Regions from separate parts of the Pseudomonas sp. ADAK18 genome, predicted to be linked through region 3. Evidence: riboswitches for the same ligand, from Rfam matches in the RefSeq annotation. Region 3 holds a riboswitch; each other region holds the start of a gene.
The links. Region 3 has a riboswitch for cobalamin ahead of HKK55_RS07350 (TonB-dependent siderophore receptor). Riboswitches for the same ligand answer to the same signal wherever they lie in the genome.
Positions count from the first base shown of each region.

Region 1: it holds a riboswitch for cobalamin, as region 3 does, so the genes downstream of both, cobW (cobalamin biosynthesis protein CobW) here and HKK55_RS07350 (TonB-dependent siderophore receptor) in region 3, are expected to answer to the same signal.
Region 2: it holds a riboswitch for cobalamin, as region 3 does, so the genes downstream of both, HKK55_RS11645 (CbtB-domain containing protein) here and HKK55_RS07350 (TonB-dependent siderophore receptor) in region 3, are expected to answer to the same signal.

Region 1 is NZ_CP052859.1:2,614,251-2,620,804, forward strand. It holds gene HKK55_RS11620 (ATP-binding protein) at 1-871, opposite strand, end outside; gene cobN (cobaltochelatase subunit CobN) at 871-4,644, opposite strand; gene cobW (cobalamin biosynthesis protein CobW) at 4,648-5,709, opposite strand; cobalamin riboswitch at 5,802-6,004, opposite strand; gene HKK55_RS11635 (helix-turn-helix domain-containing protein) at 6,001-6,522, opposite strand.
Region 2 is NZ_CP052859.1:2,621,088-2,627,641, reverse strand. It holds gene HKK55_RS11670 (fatty acid cis/trans isomerase) at 1-1,299, shown strand, start outside; gene nfuA (Fe-S biogenesis protein NfuA) at 2,212-2,796, shown strand; gene cobM (precorrin-4 C(11)-methyltransferase) at 3,014-3,760, opposite strand; gene HKK55_RS11655 (cobalamin biosynthesis protein) at 3,842-4,246, opposite strand; gene HKK55_RS11650 (CbtA family protein) at 4,243-4,944, opposite strand; gene HKK55_RS11645 (CbtB-domain containing protein) at 4,956-5,144, opposite strand; cobalamin riboswitch at 5,241-5,445, opposite strand; gene fabF (beta-ketoacyl-ACP synthase II) at 5,480-6,554, opposite strand, start outside.
Region 3 is NZ_CP052859.1:1,635,030-1,641,583, forward strand. It holds gene HKK55_RS07340 (ABC transporter substrate-binding protein) at 1-51, opposite strand, end outside; gene HKK55_RS07345 (ferredoxin) at 48-395, opposite strand; gene HKK55_RS07350 (TonB-dependent siderophore receptor) at 407-2,332, opposite strand; cobalamin riboswitch at 2,425-2,631, opposite strand; gene HKK55_RS07355 (LysR family transcriptional regulator) at 2,721-3,587, opposite strand; gene HKK55_RS07360 (DUF4865 family protein) at 3,681-4,235, shown strand; gene HKK55_RS07365 (histidine phosphatase family protein) at 4,305-4,871, shown strand; gene cobF (precorrin-6A synthase (deacetylating)) at 4,931-5,689, shown strand; gene HKK55_RS07375 (alpha/beta hydrolase) at 5,702-6,421, shown strand.

The sequences.
Region 1 (6,554 bases), 980 kb from region 3:
ACGGGCTCGCAGGACTGGACGGCTCCTGACGCCGATGTCGCAGGGCAAACTCCGCCACCGCGTCGATATCTTCCTCACGGATAGCCGCCGCCCCACGCCACGCCGCATGCGCTCTCGCGCCGCGCAACCAGACCAGATCGGCACGCAAACCGTCGACGCCGGCCGCAAAGCAGCGCTCGGTAATTTGCCCCAAGGCCTGATCATCCAGTGGGATGCTCTCCAGTAGCGCCCGGGCCTGTGTGCAGCGCTCACGTAACGCGGCCTGCTGACCGGCCCACTGTGCGCAGAAAGCTTCGGGATCGCTGTCAAAATCCAGCCTGCGGCGAATGATCTGCCTCCGTTGCGCAGGCAGCGTTTGCCCGCTCAACGCCACATTGAAACCAAACCGATCAAGTAACTGCGGGCGCAGCTCACCTTCTTCCGGGTTCATCGTGCCAATCAGTACAAAGCGCGCCGAATGGCGGTGGGAAATGCCGTCGCGCTCGATCAGGTTGGTGCCGCTGGCCGCCACGTCCAGCAGCAGGTCCACCAGATGGTCAGGCAGCAAATTGACCTCATCGACGTACAACACGCCGCCATCCGCCTTGGCCAGCACGCCGGGGGAAAATTGCGCGCGGCCTTCGCTCAGCGCGGCGTCCAAGTCGAGGGTGCCCACCAGGCGCTCCTCGGTGGCGCCCAGGGGCAGCGTGACGAACTGGCCGCTCGCCAACAAATCCGCCAGGCCACGGGCCAGGGTAGATTTGGCCATCCCCCGAGGGCCCTCGATCAACACGCCACCGATTTTCGGGTCGATGGCGGTCAGGCACAGGGCCAGTTTGAGGTCGTCGGCGCCAACGACGGCGGACAGCGGGAAATGAGGGAGGTCGGTCATCAACTGTCTTCTTCTATATCCAACAACAAATTTTCCAACGCCTCACGATAGGCCCCGGGTTCCTGCCACATACCTCGCTGCTGGGCTTCCAGCATGCGCTCAGTCATCTCTCGCAAGGCGGCCGGGTTGTGCTGCTGCACAAATTCGCGGGTGTCGGGATCCAGTAAATAGGCATCAGCCAGCAACGCATATTGATGATCATCGATCAGCGCCGTAGTGGCGTCGAAGGCAAACAGGTTGTCCACGGTCGCCGCCATCTCGAACGCACCTTTATAGCCATGGCGCTTGACTCCTTCGATCCACTTCGGATTGGCCGCCCGGGCACGGATTACCCGGTTCAGCTCTTCTTTCAAGGTGCGGATCTTCGGTAAGTCCGGCTGGCTGTGGTCGCCGTGATAACTGGCGGCCCTATCACCGCTCAGGGTTTCCACGGCAGCGAGCATACCGCCCTGGAACTGGTAGTAATCGTTGGAATCGAGCACGTCATGCTCGCGGTTGTCCTGGTTCTGCAACACTGCCTGGACCTGGCTCAAACGCTGAGCGAACTGTTCACGGGCGGCAGTGCCTTCGTCGGAACCGCCATAAGCGTAGCCACCCCAGTTGAGGTAAACCTCGGCCAGGTCTTCTCGGCTCTGCCAAAGACGACCGTCAATCGCCCCCTGCACGCCCGCGCCATAGGCACCGGGCTTGGCACCGAAGATTCGCCAGCCGGCCTGTTTTGCCGCAGCCTCGTCATCCAGTCCGGACAGGCGCAAGGCTTCGCGTTCGCTGCGCACCTTGGCCGCCAGCGGGTTCATGTCATCCGGCTCATCCAGCGCCGCCACGGCTTGCACGGCCGCGTCGAACAGGCGGATCAGATTGGCGAAGGCGTCCCGGAAGAACCCGGACACCCGCAACGTCACATCAACGCGTGGGCGATCCAGCAGGCTCAGGGGCAGGATTTCAAAGTCATCCACCCGCTGACTGCCCGTGGCCCATACCGGACGCACGCCCATCAGTGCCATAGCTTGGGCGATATCGTCACCCCCGGTGCGCATGGTAGCGGTGCCCCACACCGACAGGCCGAGTTGGCGCAGGTGGTCACCGTGGTCCTGCAAATGCCGCTCAAGAATCAGGGTTGCCGACTGGAAGCCAATACGCCAGGCCGTGGTGGTGGGCAGGTTGCGCACATCCACCGAGAAAAAGTTGCGTCCGGTAGGCAGCACATCCAGACGGCCACGGCTGGGTGCGCCGCTGGGACCGGCCGGCACGAAACGCCCGCACAGGGCATCCAGCAAACCGCGCATTTCCGCCGGGCCGCAAGCATCCAGGCGCGGAGCGACGACAATACGCAGGCTCTCGATCACACCTTTGACGTCTTGCCAGCCTGGCTCTTCAAGCTGCTCAAGTGCGCCCTCCAGGGACTGCTCGATCAGGCGCGCAGCGTAGAGTTCCAGACGTTCACGGGTGTCGCCCGCCGTACGCCACAACTGTGGGTCAATCTTCTGCAGGACCTCGGGACGACGCCCGGTCCACGGTTCGGCCAGCGCGCAATCCAACGGATCGAAGCCCAGTTCAAACGCCTTGGCCAGCACCCGCAACAAACTCGATTGCGGCCCGCGGCCGTCGCCTCGCGGAATGCGTAGCAATGCCAGCAGGGTGTCGATACGCAAGCGCCCCACTGGCGACTCACCGAAAATGTGCAGACCGTCGCGGATCTGCGACTCCTTCAAGTCACACAAGTACGTGTCCAGGCGTGGCAACCAGATGGCCGCATCGGCATCGCTGTCGAGGTTTTCGTCCAGCGCCAGCTCCTGGTCGATACGGGTTTCCCGCACCAACTTGAGAATGTCCTTTTGCAACTCCCGGGCACGGCGCGGATCAAGCAGTTGTGCTTCGTAATACTCGTCCGCCAGCAACTCCAGGTTGCGCAACGGCCCGTAGGTTTCGGCACGGGTCAGCGGCGGCATCAGGTGATCGATGATCACTGCCTGGGTACGACGTTTGGCCTGGGCGCCCTCGCCCGGGTCGTTGACAATAAAGGGATAGATATTCGGCAGCGGCCCCAGCAACGCATCCGGCCAGCAGTTTTCCGACAGCCCGACGCCCTTACCCGGCAGCCACTCCAGGTTGCCGTGTTTGCCGACGTGGACCACCGCATGGGTGCCGTAGGTCTGGCGCAACCAGAAGTAGAACGCCAGATAACCGTGAGGCGGCACCAGATCCGGGTCGTGGTACACAGCGCTGGCATCCACCTGATAACCCCGGGCGGGCTGAATGCCGACGAAGGTCAGGCCAAAACGCAGGCCGGCGATCATCATGCGGCCGTCACGGAACATCGGATCATTGTGGGGAGAGCCCCAGCGCTCCAATACGGCTTGGCGGTTGGCCTCGGGCAGGCGCTTGAACATTGCCTCGTAGTCGTCCAGCCCCAGGCTTTGATGGCAAGGACGCAGATCGAGGCTGTCGAGGTCGTTGCTGACGCCACCCAACAGCGCTTGAATCAATGCCGTACCGCTTGCCGGCAGCTCGTCCGGCAACGGGTAATCCTCGATTTTCAGCGCCCGAAGGATATTCAGTGCCGCCGCCGGGGTATCAAGACCGACGCCGTTGCCAATGCGCCCATCGCGGGTCGGATAGTTGGCAAGAATCAGCGCAATACGCTTTTCGCTATTGGGCACCCGCGCCAGTTCGACCCAGCGCCTTGCCAGTTCGGCGACAAAATCCATGCGCTCCGGTTGCGCCCGGTAGCACACCACATCGGACTGACTGCGCTCGCTGCGCCAGGCCAGGTCCTTGAAGCTGATGGGCCGGCTGATGATCCGCCCGTCCAGCTCCGGCAAGGCAATATGCATCGCCAGATCACGGGGGCCGAGGCCTTGCTCGCTGGCTTGCCAGGCAGGTTCGTTGTCCTGGGCGCAGATGGCCTGGATCACCGGGATGTTGCGGCGAAACGGCCGCAGGTGCGGCGCTTCGGGGCTGGACTGGGCAAAGCCGGTGGTGTTGAGAATCACCGACGCCTGCACCTCATCCAGCCAGTCCTCGACCACCGTCAGGCAGCCGGGCTCTTTCAAACTGGCCACCGCAATGGGCAACGGGTTGAGACCCGCAGCCTGTAAGCGTTGGCAAAACACATCGATAAAAGCGGTGTTGGCCGCCTGCAAATGAGAGCGATAGAACAACACCGCCGCCACCGGGAGCCCGGCCTGCCAGTCAGCCTGCCAATCGCTCAGGCTGGCATTGGCTTTATGCGGGTGATAAATCGCCGTGCGTGGCAGCACCTGTGGCTCGGCCCAGGCGTAATCGCGCCCCAGGTAAGTCGTGGCCAGGCAGCGATAGAAATCCAGCGCATTGCCCATGCCGCCCTGGCGCAGGAAGTGCCAGAGGCGGTCACGCGCCTCCATACTCACGGTGCTGAGGCCGCTGAGCTCCGGGTCCGGACGATCGTCCCCCGGCACCAGAATCAGTTGAACGCCGCGCTGCGCCAACTCCACCAGGCGCTCAATGCCGTAACGCCAATAAGCAATCCCGCCGTGGAGCGAGATCAGGATGACCTTGGCGTGACGCAGCACCTCATCCACATACAAGTCGACCGACGCATGATTCTGCACCTGCATCGGGTTGGCCAGGCGCAGGCTCGGGTAGTCCGCAGGCAATTGCTGTGCGGCTTCGGCCAGCAGCGCCAGGCTGGAATCGCCGCTGCACAAAACCACCAGCTCGGCCGGGGTTTGTCCAAGGTCGGCAATGTTGTCATCCGAGACGAAACCCCCGGGCTGGGTCCTGAGCAGGTGCATGGCTTAAACGCTGAGGGCAGCGCGCAGTTGCGCTTCGAGCAAGGTGGCATCCAGTTCCTGGCCGATCAGCACCAGATGAGTCGCGCGCCGCTCATCGGCACGCCAGGCGCGGTCGAAGTGTTTGTCGAAACGGGTGCCTACACCCTGGATCAGCAGGCGCATTGGTTTGTTGGGAATAGCCGCGAAGCCCTTGACCCGCAGGATGCCGTGCTGGACCACCAGTTGAGTCAATGCGTCGAGCAACAGGCTTTCGTCGGCTTGCGGCAGTTCGATGGAGATCGAGTCAAATGCGTCGTGATCATGGTCGTCTTCACCTTCGTGGTGATGATCGTGATGGCTGTGACGGCCGTCGATGTGCTCTTCGGAACCGGCACCCAGGCCAATCAGTACATCCAGCGGCAAACGACCACTGCTGGCTTCGATGATCTTGACCGCTGGCGGCAGCTCCTCGGCGACTTCCAGGCGTACGCGGGCCAGGTCTTCGGGGCTGATCAAGTCGGATTTGTTGAGGATCACCAGGTCGGCGCTGGCCAGTTGGTCGGCGAACAGCTCGTGCAGCGGCGATTCGTGGTCAAGATTAGGGTCGAGTTTGCGCTGGGCATCCACTTGATCCGGGAACGCAGCGAAGGTGCCAGCCGCCACGGCCGGGCTGTCGACCACGGTGATCACTGCGTCAACGGTGCAGGCGCTACGAATTTCCGGCCACTGGAAGGCCTGGACCAGCGGTTTTGGCAGGGCCAGTCCCGAGGTTTCGATGAGGATATGGTCGAGGTCGCCGCGACGGGCCACCAACTCGCGCATCACCGGAAAGAACTCTTCCTGGACCGTGCAGCACAGGCAACCGTTAGCCAGCTCGTAAACGCGGCCGTTGGCTTCTTCTTCGGTGCAGCCGATGGAGCATTGCTTGAGGATTTCGCCATCAATGCCCAACTCGCCGAACTCGTTGACGATCACCGCGATACGGCGGCCCTGAGCGTTGTCCAGCATGTGGCGCAGCAAGGTGGTCTTGCCCGAACCGAGGAAGCCGGTAACGATGGTGACGGGGAGTTTGGCCAGTGTTTTCATCGGATGCCCTTTGGGGCGGGCATACGGGACGACTGGCCCTGCGACGGCACGCAGAAACCTGTTTCGCCACCGGATCACCCCGCCCGGTTGAAAGTTGAGAATCGTTGCGAGGCAGGTCTCCTGGCTTGGGGCTTGCCAGTCGTTCGACTGGCGCTGGCTGCGCCTTCCCGCCTGGTTCAGGCAGTGGCGTGGCAGTCAGATAAACCCTTTACAGTTGCGGGGGCAGCCGCGGCATTGACCGCGTTCCCTTCTTAGCTTCGGCCTGGGCCGAAGAACCTCGAAGGCGCAAGGCTACGCAGTGCACGAGGAAGGGTCAATCTCCGAACGTTTGGTGTGTATCAACGCCAAACGCTCCAGCATGCCTTCGCTCGCCGCGGGTCCAGCCCGTACGCGGCATTGTTCCATCGGCACGATAGCCCCCTGGGCAACGTCAACCACCGCCACCGCCACTGGACGGGCGGTCGCGGCATCGACCATCTGCAGGCTTTCGCCCTCCGGCGCGAAGTGCCGGTTGCCCCACCCCACGAACGCCATGATCACGATCCTGAAATCCTCACCGGCGGGCGTCGGCACATATTCAAAACGCGGCGGCCGCTCACTGTAGCGCCGGCGCTCCAGCAGTCCGCCCTCCACCAGCGTATTCAACCGGCGCGTGAGCATGTTGGGCGCAATATCCAGGCTCTGGGAAAACTCGTCAAAGCGCCTCAAGCCCTGCAGCGCATCACGCATGATCAGAATGCTCCACCACTCACCCACCCTTTCCAGCCCGCGCGCCACCGGGCACTCGGCATTTACCAGCGACTTGCGTTGCATTGCAGTTCCTCTATGGGGAAACCCGGAATATT
Region 2 (6,554 bases), 990 kb from region 3:
TTCGAAGCCATTCCGGCCAAGGCGCGTTATCAGTTCATGCTGGATAACGCCGAATACTTTGTGCGCACCTTTATTCGAGGGCCGGTGTGCCGTGGGCAGATCGCCACGGATGTGATTCGCGATAACTTCTGGACGCTGTTCCAAGACCCCGATCACGACCTGTACATCACCGATGCCCGCTATCGTGGCCAGGCTACGCCATTGCTGGCAATGCCTGGGCAAAACGATGACGTGGGCAGCGTGCTGAGCCTGTGGCTGGCCTACCGCGACAAGCGCAACGCTTATGAAGCCTTGCGTCGCGACAGTTATGCTGACTTGTCCGCACCTAGTTGGTCGAGCCTGTGGGCCGGTAATGACAATGCGCTGTTGTCGATCTTCCGCCACTTCGACAGTGCTTCGGTGACCAAGGGATTGATTGGCGAAGTCCCGCAGACGATGTGGCTGTTCGACTATCCGTTGCTGGAGCGCACGTATTACCAGTTGGCGGTCAACTTCGATGTCTTCGGTAATGTCTCCCACCAGGCGCAGACCCGGCTGTACTTCGACCTGATCCGTAATGGTGCCGAGCAGAACTTCCTGCGCCTGATGCCTGCGGATTCGCGGGACGGCTTTCTGGATGACTGGTATCAGAACAGCGGCAAGGTCAAGTTGTGGATGGATTATGAAGCGATTGACGACGACAAGCCTACGGGGTTGAGCCTGGACGAGAAGGATCCCAAGCGTGATTTTGCCAACCAACTGCTGGCCCGTTATAGCGAGCTGAATGCCAGCCCGGATCCGATCAATCGGTGTGTCAGTGCCTATTGCTCGCGTCCGGGTATCGATCCGGCGCTGCGGGATGCGGAACAGGCCTTGAGCCGTTTGACTTCACGTCCGGCGGCCGGGCTCAAGGTGATTGAGCAGTTACCGGAAGCGACGATGTTGCGGATTGAAACCCGCAGTGGCAAACGTGAGGTGTACAGCCTGATGCGCAATCGGGCCCACAGCAATGTGGCGTTTATGTTGGGTGAGGCTTATCGCTACCAACCGGGTCTGGATACGGTGACGATTTATCCGGGAGTGCTCAGCAGCTATCCGAATTTCATGTTCAATATTCCGGCGCAGGAAGTGCCGGCGTTTGTGGCTGCGATGGAGAGTGCCAAGGATGCGAAGCGGTTTGAGGCAATCGTGGATCGGTGGGGGATTCGTCGAAGTCATCCGTTGTTTTGGCAGTACTTTCATGACTTGTCGCGGTATATCCATGAGACGGCGCCGGTTGAGGAGGGGGTGTTGGATATGAATCGGTATGAGAATTTGTAGGGGGGTGGGGTTGGCGTTGGGTACATATCCGTTGCTGCGGTGATGGCTGCTATTGGTTCCGCTCTTACAGCGGGTCACTTTGCAAAAGCGGCAAAGTAACCAAAACGCTCTTGCCCCACCACTCGGCACCTCGCTCAGGCTCGGTGTGCCCGAACGCAGGCATTACTCCGTGGGCCCGCCGCGATCGGCCATCCATGGCCGTGTCGCGGCTACCCCGGCATCCATGCCGGGGTGCCCACTACGCAATACCTGCGTGCGGCCATCGTGGTTTAACGGGGCGCCTAGATCAAAATCAAAAGCAGAGCAGAGCAGAGCAGATCAAAGCAGATCAACAGCCAAGCTGCTTTTTTTGCTTTTCTGTGGGAGCTGGCTTGCCTGCGATGGCATCACCTCGGTGTTCCTGAAAGACCGAGTTGCCTGCATCGCAGGCAAGCCAGCTCCCACAGTCCACCGTGCCCGCTTTTGATTTTGCCTTTGCCTCACACCACTCAAGCCGGCTGGTAGGCCGCTGTGTTCTTGATCTGCTTTTGACGTTGATCTTAGGCGCCCCGTTAAACCACGCTGGCTGAACGCAGGCCTTGGTCCGTGGGTAAACCGGCAGGACGCCGGTTTAGCCGCACTGGGCCAAGGATGGCCCATTGCGGCGGCCCACGGAGCAAGGCCGGAGTGAGGGCACACCGAGCCTAGGCGAGGTGCCGAGTGGTGGGGCAAGAGCCCTTTTGGTTACTTTTGGGGCTCTTTTCCAAAAGTGACCCGCTGTAAGAGCGGAACCAATAGCAGCCGTGACCGCAACAACGGATATGCCCACCAACCCCATCTCCCCCAAAAAAGCCTATCCCGACAAAAACACTAGGACTTTGTACCTCCGTAATAATTTGGCGTAAACTGCGGGCAAGCCTGTGAGGAGTTTCCATGACTGCCATAACCATTACCGACGCCGCCCACGATTACCTGGCTGATCTGCTGTCCAAGCAGAACACCCCAGGCATCGGCATCCGCGTCTTCATCACCCAGCCCGGCACTCAGTACGCCGAGACGTGCATTGCCTACTGCAAACCGGGCGAAGAAAAACCCGAAGATACCGCCCTGGGGCTGAAAAGCTTCACCGCGTATATCGACGCGTTCAGCGAAGCCTTCCTCGACGATGCGGTGGTCGACTACGCCACCGATCGCATGGGCGGCCAATTGACCATCAAGGCGCCCAACGCCAAGGTGCCAAACGTCAACGCTGACAGCCCGGTCAACGAGCGCATCAATTACTACCTGCAAACCGAAATCAACCCGGGCCTTGCGAGTCACGGCGGTCAGGTCAGCCTGATCGATGTGGTCGAAGACGGCATCGCCGTGTTGAAATTCGGTGGTGGTTGCCAGGGCTGTGGCCAGGCGGACGTGACCTTGCGCGAAGGCATCGAGCGCACTCTGTTGGAGCGGATCCCCGAGCTCAAGGGTGTACGTGACGTGACCGACCACACGCAGAAAGAAAACGCCTACTATTAAGGCGTTCGTTGCGAACAAAAAACGGCGCCCCGCGAGCGCCGTTTTTTTATGCCTATAATTCAATGTATTACGGATGCTTTATGACGTTAAAGGTTAAGTGTGGGAGCCGGGCTTGCCCGCGATAGCGATAGGGCTGCCAACATCAATGCGGGCTGTGCCACCGTCATCGCGGGCAAGCCCGGCTCCCACAGGGTTTTGCATGGGGCTCAGAATTTGCTCAGGGGCGGTAGAGGTGGGCATGCCCCGCACGATAGAGCGATGACTCACGGAAGCTGTCACTGGCCAACACCCGGCCCACCACAATCAACGCCGTACGCCTGAAACCCTTGGCCGCGACTTTCTCGGCAATATCCGCGAGAGTCCCAATAACCCAGTCCTGATCCGGCCACGTCGCACGGTGCACCACGGCAATCGGGCAATCCGCGCCGTAATGGGGCAGCAGCTCAGCGACGATCTTCTCCAGATGATTGACCCCCAGGTGAATCGCCATCGTCGTGCCATGCTGGGCCAGGCTGCTGAATGCCTCACCTGCCGGCATTGCGATTTTATCGGCATAACGGGTCAGGATCACGCTCTGGGCAATGTCCGGCAGCGTCAGTTCGGTCTCCAGCAGCGCGGCGCAGGCCGCCACGGCTGTTACGCCTGGAATGATCTGAAACGGTATTCCCAGCGCTCTCAAGCCGCGGATCTGCTCGCCAATCGCGCCATAGAGGCTGGGGTCGCCGGAATGCACCCGAGCCACATCCTGGCCCTTTTCGTGGGCGACTTTAATCAGCTCGATGATCTGTTCCAGGTGCAGTTCAGCGCTGTTGACCACCTGTTCCGCCTGATGACCTTCCAGCACGGCCGCCGGTACCAGGGAGCCGGCATAGATGATCACCGGGCAGCTGCGAATCAGTCGCTGGCCCTTGACGGTGATCAGCTCCGGGTCGCCGGGGCCGGCGCCGATGAAAAAGACGGTCATGGATGCTTTCCTGTGCAAACGCGTGCGAGCAAGGCTTCAGATGAAGATTGCTCATGATCGAGGGGCACGATTATCGGGAATTTAGCCGGCACACGCCAATGCAAAGGTGGCCTGGGCGTTTTTTTGGCGGGTGATCAGCAGTGAGGCAGAGGCCTGAGCCATGGATTCGGCCAGGGCCAGGGCCGCGCTTTCGGCGATGCCGTAGCAACCGGTATGTGCATGGGCGATGGGCGACTTATGGCTCAATCGAGCTTCATAACCCGCCAATTGCTCGGCACTGAAAAACTGCAGTGGCAGATCCAGGACCTTGGCCAGCGCCAGCAGTCCCGGCTCATCCTGTTTACGGTCGATGCTGGCCAGTGCAATGACGTGCCGGCGTTCGATCCCCCTGGCATCGAGGGCCGCATTGAACAGGTTGAGCAGGGTGTCGACGCCACAGCCCCGCCGGCAACCCAGGCCAACCACCAGGGTTGGCACGGTGTTCATGCTGAGTACTGATCGTCACGATTGCGGCGAAACAGCCAGGCACTGATCAGGCCCAAGGCCAGCCAGAACGCAACGTTGGTCAGCTGCGAGGCAATCTTGAACTGTGCTTCCAGGGCTTCAGGCGCCAGCATCGAATGGACTTCCGGTTGCGGCGCGCCAATCACGTGAGGCACCACTAGAATCGCCACGCCCAGCGCTTTCAGCAGCCAGTTGTGCCCGAACACAATCAACGCGATACCGGTAGCGGTGGAGGCCGCAGCACCGATCCACCAGATTTGCCGTTGCGCCAAGTCGGCGGCCGCAGTGCCCGGTAGCTCAGGCGGCAAGCCAAGGGTCGGCGCCAGCACGAAAGTGGCGTAACCGGCCAAGCCCCACAGCAGGCCTTGGGCCGTGCGGGTTGGCGCGCGCAAGGTGTAGAGACCCGCCAGCATCAGGGCAAAACCAACAGCGACCACCAGGTTACCGCCGGTGGTGGACAGCACGCGCTGCCAACCGTCTGCCGGCTCCCAGGCTTCGGCGTCATGGCCGTGAGCGGCGGCCGCGCCATCGGCGTGTTCATGCAATTCGGTGGCCGGGGCTTTCTCGAAGGTTTCCGCCTGGAGAATCAACGGGGCGACCCAGAAGCTTTGCAGCAGGGTCAGCAGCAGGGCGGCCAGCAGGCCAGTGAAACCTGCGGTTTGCGCAATACGCTTGATCATGTCGGCAGGTCTCAGTGGCACGGGAATGCGGCGCTGTGGCGGGTATCGTGGGCGGCGTTGTGCACGGCCTCGATATGCGAGAAACCGGCGAAATACACCAGGCACGCACCGAGGATCGACGCGCCAATGGCAGCGGTCAGGCGTTGGCTCAAGGTGGCAGTGCTGCTGGCGGTGTGCGAGGTGCTGCTGATGATCGACATGGCGCGTCCCTTTTCGAGTGTCAGGGTGAAACGAGCGCATGAAAACCCCGCGAGCCAGGCACGCAGGGCCTTAACAGCGCCCGCCCACCGCGGGTTTGTTATCTGATTTTTTCGGGCCGGTCTCCGGGCTTGCGAGGGACTTGACGTCAAAAAGCATCGCCTTCCCATGTCGTGTCGACACAGTGGCTCTGACGCTTCGCTCGCTTACCGTTGCGGGGGCAGCACCGGACTCGTCATAACCTCATGACTCACCGGTTTCCCGTTTCACCCTGTGAAGGGCACCCGAAACAAGATGTGTAGGAGAGCATGGGCGGGGATTCACGTCAAATACGCGATTACAAGCGTAAGTCCCAGCGCTTGAACAGCACGCTAGCGTTGACGCCGCCAAACCCGAACCCGTTGGATATCGCATATTCAATAGGCATCGACCGGGCTGCACCGCGCACCAAGTCAAGTCCTGCAGCCGCATCGTCCGGGTGGTCCAGGTTCAGCGTGGCGGGGGCAATCTGGTCGCGCAAGGCGAGTACCGTGAATATCGCCTCGATTCCTCCTGCGGCACCTAGCAGGTGACCGGTTGCCGACTTCGTTGCGCTGATCGCAACGCCTGCGTGTGCGCCGAATAACGCGTTGATGGCCGCCAACTCGCCGTTATCACCCACCGGGGTCGACGTTGCATGGGCGTTCAAATGCTGGATCTGCGCCGCAGTGATCCCCGCCTGTTGGATCGCCAGCTCCATTGCCCTGCGGGCACCAGACCCATCTTCCGGGCCGGAGGTCATGTGATAGGCGTCGGCGCTGGTGCCGTATCCCACCAGCTCCGCGATGGGGGTCGCGCCCCGGGCCAGCGCATGTTCGAGTTCTTCGATGACCAACAATCCGGCACCTTCGCCCATGACAAAACCGTCGCGGCCTTGATCGAAGGGGCGTGAGGCCAGCTCAGGAGTGGCGTTATAGCTGTGGGACAACGCGCGCGCAGCGGCAAAACCGCCCAGGCTGACCCGGTGAATACAGGCTTCGGCGCCGCCGCAAACGGCGATGTCGATTTCTCCCGCGCGAATCATCCGGGCTGCGTCGCCAATCGCTTGCACACCGGCGGCGCAGGCTGTGACGGGGGAGCCGAGCGGGCCTTTTAGCTGATGCTGGATCGACACATGCCCGGCGGCCATGTTGCCGAGGAACGAGGGAATGGTGAACGGCGACAAGCGTCGCGGGCCTTTGCTGTCCGCGGTCCGCACCGCCTCGGCAATCGCCGGAAAGCCGCCGACGCCGGAGGCAATAATGGTCGCGGTACGTTCCTGTTGCGATGCAGTTTGCGGATTCCAGCCGGCCTGGGCCAGGGCTTCTTGAGCGGCGGCCAGGGCAAACACGATGAAGCGGTCCATCTTGCGCTGTTCTTTGGCCGGGATGACG
Region 3 (6,554 bases):
CGCCGTGGTTGTCCAGAGCAGTGCGCTCAAGAGTAGCCAAAGCCTTCTCATGAACGGGCCTTTATCAGCAGGTCGTCGACGACTTCACCACCCACCAGGTGCACTTCTACCAGCCGTTGCACGTCCGCTTTTGTGCGCACGCCGTACCAGCAGGTGTCCGGATACACCGTCACAATCGGTCCCAGGTTGCAGGGGAACTGGCAGTGGGTGCGTGTCAGCAGCACGCCCCCCGGGATTTCGATGTACGCGTGCTCGAGCAACTGGCGGCGCAGCGTTTTCCACAACTGTAAGGCGCCACGCTGGGTGCAGCGTGGGCCGGTGCACAGGAACACGTGGCGGGCGTGGTCGGGGATGTGCGACCAGTCTGGGTGGGTTTCTACAGTGTCGTTTTGCACGGGCTTATTCATCAGAAGCGATACGTATAACGCACCTCGGAGGTGAAGGGCCGACCGAGGTTATCGACGTTGGCGGAGCGGCTGGTGACGTAGTCGCGGTCGAACAGGTTCTCCACCAGCAGGCTTACGCGGTGCTGATGGGCGTTGTCGAGATAGCGATAGGCGTCGGCATCCACCACCGAGTAGTGGCCGTATTCGACCTTTTTCGAGCTGATGACATCGCGGATATAACGGATCGCGCCGCCCGCGCCCCACATCCGGTCCGCCGATTCGTAGCCGACCCGCAAGCGCGCAAAGAAACTCGGGATATCGTTGAGGGTCACACCCGCCCGGGACTCGGTGAGATTGCGGGTCATGTCCGCCTGCAGGCTCCATTGATCGTTGAGTGCCAGCTTGGCGTCGGCCTCGAAGCCGCGCATCTGGATCTGGCCTTGACCGTTGACCCACTGTTCGCCGTCTTGGGTAATCAGGTCGGTGATTTTGCGTTTGAACACGGTCACGCTGGCGCTGAAGTCGCGGTCGAGCAGGTTGCCTTTGTAGTCGGCGCCCAACTCGGCATTGCGGCTTTTCTCCGGTTTCAGGTTACGGTTGCCCATCTCGTCGCCCGGCTCGTTGACGAACAGCTGTTCGGCGTTCGGCAGCTTGTAGGCCGTGCCGTACTGCCCGCGCAATGCCCAGTTATCGTTGAGGTTGTAGAGCGACGTGAGCATGCCGACGGTGGCACTGTCGCCGCCGCTCATGGCCTCGTGACGGATGCCGAGGCTGGGGTGCCAGTCGGGCAGGGCGTCGATCTTCGGTCGCAACTGGGTATACAGCGCATGGGCCTGGGCCTTGTTGTTGTCGATGATCAGCACATCGTCCTGGCCCTTGAACCACTGGTTGTCGGAGCCGAACACCAGCACATGATCACCGGGCAGTACCGCCTTGCCTTCGGCTTGTATGCCCCAGTCTGTGAAGCCCCAATAGTCGTTGTGATTCTTGACCGTGGTGCCGCCATTTTCGGTGTTGAGGATCTTGGTGTAGCGCGTGTCCCAGTCGTTGATATGACCCTTGATGAAGTAGCTCAGCTGCTCGTTGAGGCTCTGCTCGAAGGTCGCCGTGGCGATTTGCTGCACCCGGTCATTGGTGGTCTTGTGGTGGTTAGTGGCACCGGCGAAATCCAGGTTGGCGTCAGCATATTGGTAGAACAGCTCCAGCCGTGAGTCATCACCGAAAGACTGAATGGCTTTGCCGCCGAAGGTGCTGACTTCGTAGGAGCGCTTCTTGTCGGTGACGTTTCTCATATCACGGTTGCGAAACGGTTGGTAACCTTCGGAGACGTTACGGTTGACATACGCCAGCAAGCCCAGGTCGCCGAAGTCGTTGTTGAAAATCTTCTCTGCCCGTGCATCGCCGGTGGTTCCGCCGAACGTATCCACGCCCAGGTTCACCTCACCGGACACCTCGCGTGACTGCGGGCTGCGGGTGACGATATTGATCACCCCGGATACCGCCTGGGTGCCGAATAACAGGCTCTGCCCACCCTTGAGTACTTCAATGCGCTCGATGGCGTTGGCTGGCAGAGTGTCCAGGTACAGGCCGCCGTACAGGCGATTGTTCAGGCGCACGCCGTCCAGCAGGATCAGCGTGTCATCGTTACGTCCGCCCAACAGGGAATAGGTGCCGTAGTCGAACGGGCCGTTTTTTGGCGCGACGTAGAGACCGGGGATAAACATTTGCATGGCCCGCGAAACATCGGCGCCAGGGCCGGCGCGTTCGATCTGTTCACGGGTGACGACTTCCACCTTGCTGCCGTACTGAGCCATCTCGGCAACGGTGGTGGACTCCACCGAGGGTGCAGAAACGATCTGCTGCTTGAGCACCAAGACTGTTTCATCGGCGAGCAGGAGCGGGCTGAACAGGCAGCCCAACAGGGAAGTACAGGAACGTCGAATCATAGTCTTCTCGAAAAGTTTCTTTCGCAGAAGCACGCAGGAGAAGGCATCGAGCACACGCCAATACCGGCCCATGCCCGCCCACCGCAGGATTTTGCCAAACAGAAATTCCAGGCCGGTCTCCGGGCTCACGAGGCTCGATCCCTTCACCTTCCCATGGCGGATTGGCCACAGTGGTGTGTCGAAGGGGTCACTCGTATACCGTTGCGGGGGCAGCACCGGACTGGCTCGGAAAGAGCGTACCGGTTTCCCGTTTCACCCCATGCACGGCGGCATGAGGCACCTGAAACTGGGCGGCATCTGAACACTCGCAAGACCGTTCGTCAACTTGGGTAGGGAATTTTCAGGCCCTGAGGTGCAGGCGCAACGACGGTGAGGTGTTCAAGTGGCCTTAGCGTTCCAGAACGCCTCTGAATGTCGCACTTAACGCCCGCAACGTTTCTTTGGAGCGCCCGTCGCTGATCCGGCTGTACAGCACGACTTCGCTGACGGGCAGCGCGGGTAATCCCCACTGTGCGCTCACGTCCACCGCACCCGCCGGTGCCACGCGACGGGCGAGGGCTGCCACGCCCAAGCCGGCACTGACCGCTGCACCCACGGCCATGACGCCGCCGCCGACAAACACCTCGGTCCAGTCGATTCGCGCCTCATCCAGCGCTCGCACCGCCAGGTGTCGTACACCGCAGGGCGGGGCCATGGTCGCCATGCGCAACGGCGTGCCGGGCGTGTGCTGCCAGGTGGGCGCGGCGAACCAGCCAAAGCGCTCCACCACCAGCACTTCACCGTCCTGGCGATCGCCCTCGTTACGCACGATCACGGCGTCCAGTTCGTTGCGGTCGAAGGCCGCCACCAGGTCACGGGATGAGGCAATTCGTACTTCCAGAATCACCAGCGGATCGTAGGCGGCCAGGCGGCTGAGCCACACCGGCAGGTCAGGCCCGGCGACGTGGTCGCTGATGCCGATGACCAAACGGCGTGTTGTGCTGGCGCTCATATCACCCAAAGCCCGTTCGTGGGCATTGAGCAAGGCGCGGGCGGCGACGATGAACTGCTCACCTTGAGGCGACAGGCGCACATGCCGGGGCGTGCGCTCCAGCAGGCGATAACCGAGGCGTTCTTCCAGGCGCTTGAGCTTGAGGCTGATGGCCGCCTGGGATGTATCGAGAGCCTGGGCTGCGCGGGTGAAACTGGCGAAATCCGCCACCAGTACGAACGCTTGCACGGTGTCGATATCCAGAGGTTTGAGTGTGCCAATCATTTCTATTCCTTATCATACCTATATCAAGCGATATCTTGATGAAATCACTGAGACTGCGCAAGCTCAACACTCATCTTGCACAGGAGCGCCAACATGTTCGCCAAACAGTATTCACATCGGCTGCCCGCCGATTACGACATGGGCATCATTCGTCAACGCGCGGCGCAACTGGGGCCGCTGTGGGATGACACCGAGGGGTTGTTGTTCAAGGCCTTCATTGCCCAGACGCGGGGGCAGGGCACAGGCGTGGGAAACTTGTATGCCTCGGTGTACCTGTGGGCCGACCCTCTGGCTGCGGCAGACTTTTTATTGGGCGAGCGCTTTCAGAAAGTCCTCGACAGTTTTGGCCAGCCGCACATTGAGTCCTGGTTGCCGCTGGACGTGCGACGGGGCCCGGCGCAAAACGCCTTGAGCGTGTATCGGGAAGAGTGGGCGCTGGCGCCGGGGGCGGATCGTGCCCAGTTGCTGGCAGTTGAAAAAGCACGCAATCAACAGGTGGCTGACAGCAGCGATAACTTTGCGGTGTTCCTGGCACTGGATGTCCAGGCGTGGAAGCTGATACGGATTACCTTGTCGGCCAAGGCACGGGAGGACAACCACCCCGGCAGGGGGTATGAGGTGCTCTACCTGGCGCGTCCGGGGTTGTAAAGACGGCTACAGAGAAGGGTGTTCCTGTGTCAGGATGCGTCCTTTACCTTGATGCTAGGGCGATTTTCGATGCAGGCCACTCGCTTGACCCTCATTTGCCATGCCAGTACGCCGGCTCAAAAACGCGCCCGCTTCGCGTTGGACGAACCCTTGGAGATGGTGTGGCAGTCGGCGGCGTTGTCATTGGCCAGCCGCTTCAAGCGCGCACCCCGTTTACTGTGTGGCCCCGAGGTGCGAACCCGGCAAACGGCGATGTTGTTTGGCGAGCATCCGCAGGTAGAAGAAGCCCTGCGCGACTGTGATTTCGGGCGTTGGCAAGGTAAGGGCCTCGACGAGCTTCAACAGGCCGAGCCCGACGCCATGCAGGCCTGGCTGACGGACTGCACCGCCAATCCCCATGGCGGTGAATCTGTGGCGCAATTGTGCGAACGGGTAAGGCGGTGGCTGCAATCGCTGGAGCAAACACCGGGCCATGTGCTGGCGGTGACTCATCCCTTTGTGATTCGCGCCGCGTTGCTGCATGTCATGCAATGCCCGCTGGCGATGTTCAATCGAATCGACGTGGAGCCATTGTCATCCACCGAGCTGCGTTTCAACGGCGTCTGGCGCTTGCGCCTGGAAACTCACGCCACCTAGGGTTACGAACATGGCAAAATCGGCCTCCCGCACTGAGAACACCCCATGAAGACTTTCCCATGAAGAGCATCCTGATCATCGGCATCGGCGCCGGCAACCCCGACTACATCACCATGCAGGCGGTCAAGGCGCTCAACCGTACCGACGTGTTTTTCCTGATGGACAAGGGCCAGAGCAAGGACAAGCTGATCGACCTGCGCCGGGAAATCTGCGAGACCTATATCAACGCCGACCACGCTTACCGCTTCGTCGAAGCCGATTGCCCCGAGCGGGTGCGTGGCGAGATCGACTACACCACCGCCGTCCAGGACCTCAACCGCGACAAGCAACAGACCTTCGAGCGGATGATCAACGAGCAAATGGCCGACGGTGAGTGCGGCGCTTTCCTGGCCTGGGGCGACCCGGCGTTGTACGACAGCACCATCCGTATCCTGCAGGCGATTCTTGCCAGTGGCCGCTGCGAATTCGAATTCGAAGTGATCCCCGGCATTACCAGCGTCCAGGCCCTGGCCGCCCAGCATAAAGTGCCGTTGAACCGTATCGGTCGCTCCATCGAGATCACCACCGGCCGCCGGTTGGCGGCAGGGCAGGCCAGCGATGCCGATACCCTGGTGGTGATGCTGGATGCCGAGGACTCCTACCGCACCGTGGCCGATCAGGATCTGGATATCTATTGGGGGGCTTACCTCGGTACACCGGATGAGATTCTGATCAGTGGCAAAGTGGCCGAGGTGGCCGATGAAATCGAGCGCGTACGCAAGGCGGCGCGTCAGGCCAATGGCTGGATCATGGACACTTATTTATTGCGCAAGCCCTAGAGGTTCATTCCCATGCTCAGATCGATTGCCTTGGCACTGGCCCTGTTTGCCGGCACGGCTCAGGCTGAAGACACGCTGCACACCGACTTGCCGCTGCTCTATCTGGAGCAGACCATGAGTGACGCACGCAACCAGCCGTTGGTGATTTTCCTGCACGGCTATGGCAGCAATGAGCAGGACCTGTTCGGCCTGCGGGATCGGTTGCCATCGACCTGGACCTATTTGTCGGCGCGTGCACCGCTGCCAGTGGATCCGCATGGCTATCGCTGGTTCACCAAGACGCCGGGGGATGGCGATTACGACGGCGAGACCGCCGACTTGCAGAGCAGCGCCAAATTGATTGGCGATTTTGTCGCCCAGGCCACGCGTAAATATCACACCGAAAGCGATCGGGTGTTTCTGGTGGGGTTCAGCCAGGGAGCGATCATGTCGTACGAGGTAGGGCTGCGTCATCCTGAAACCCTGCGGGGGATTGCGGCGCTCAGCGGCAGTTTGCTGCCGGTGCTCAAGGCCGAGTTGAAGCCTGATGCGCAGCTTGAAAAACTGGCGATTTTTATTGGCCATGGCACGTTGGATCAGGCGCTGCCGTATGTGTCGGCGACGCGGGCCAACGAGGTGTTGAAGGGGCTTTCCTTGACGCCAAAATTCCACGGTTATCCGGGGATGATCCACACCATAGGCGAGGCGGAAGTGCAGGACCTGAAGAACTGGCTGGAAAACAGTCTTCGGTAATGGCGGTGTGAACGCAGTCTAATGTGGGAGCGGGCTTGCTCGCGAAGGCGGTGGATCAGTTACATGGATGCTGAATGACACACCGTATTCGCGAGCAAGCCCGCTCCCACACAAGCCCGCTCCCACATTTAAC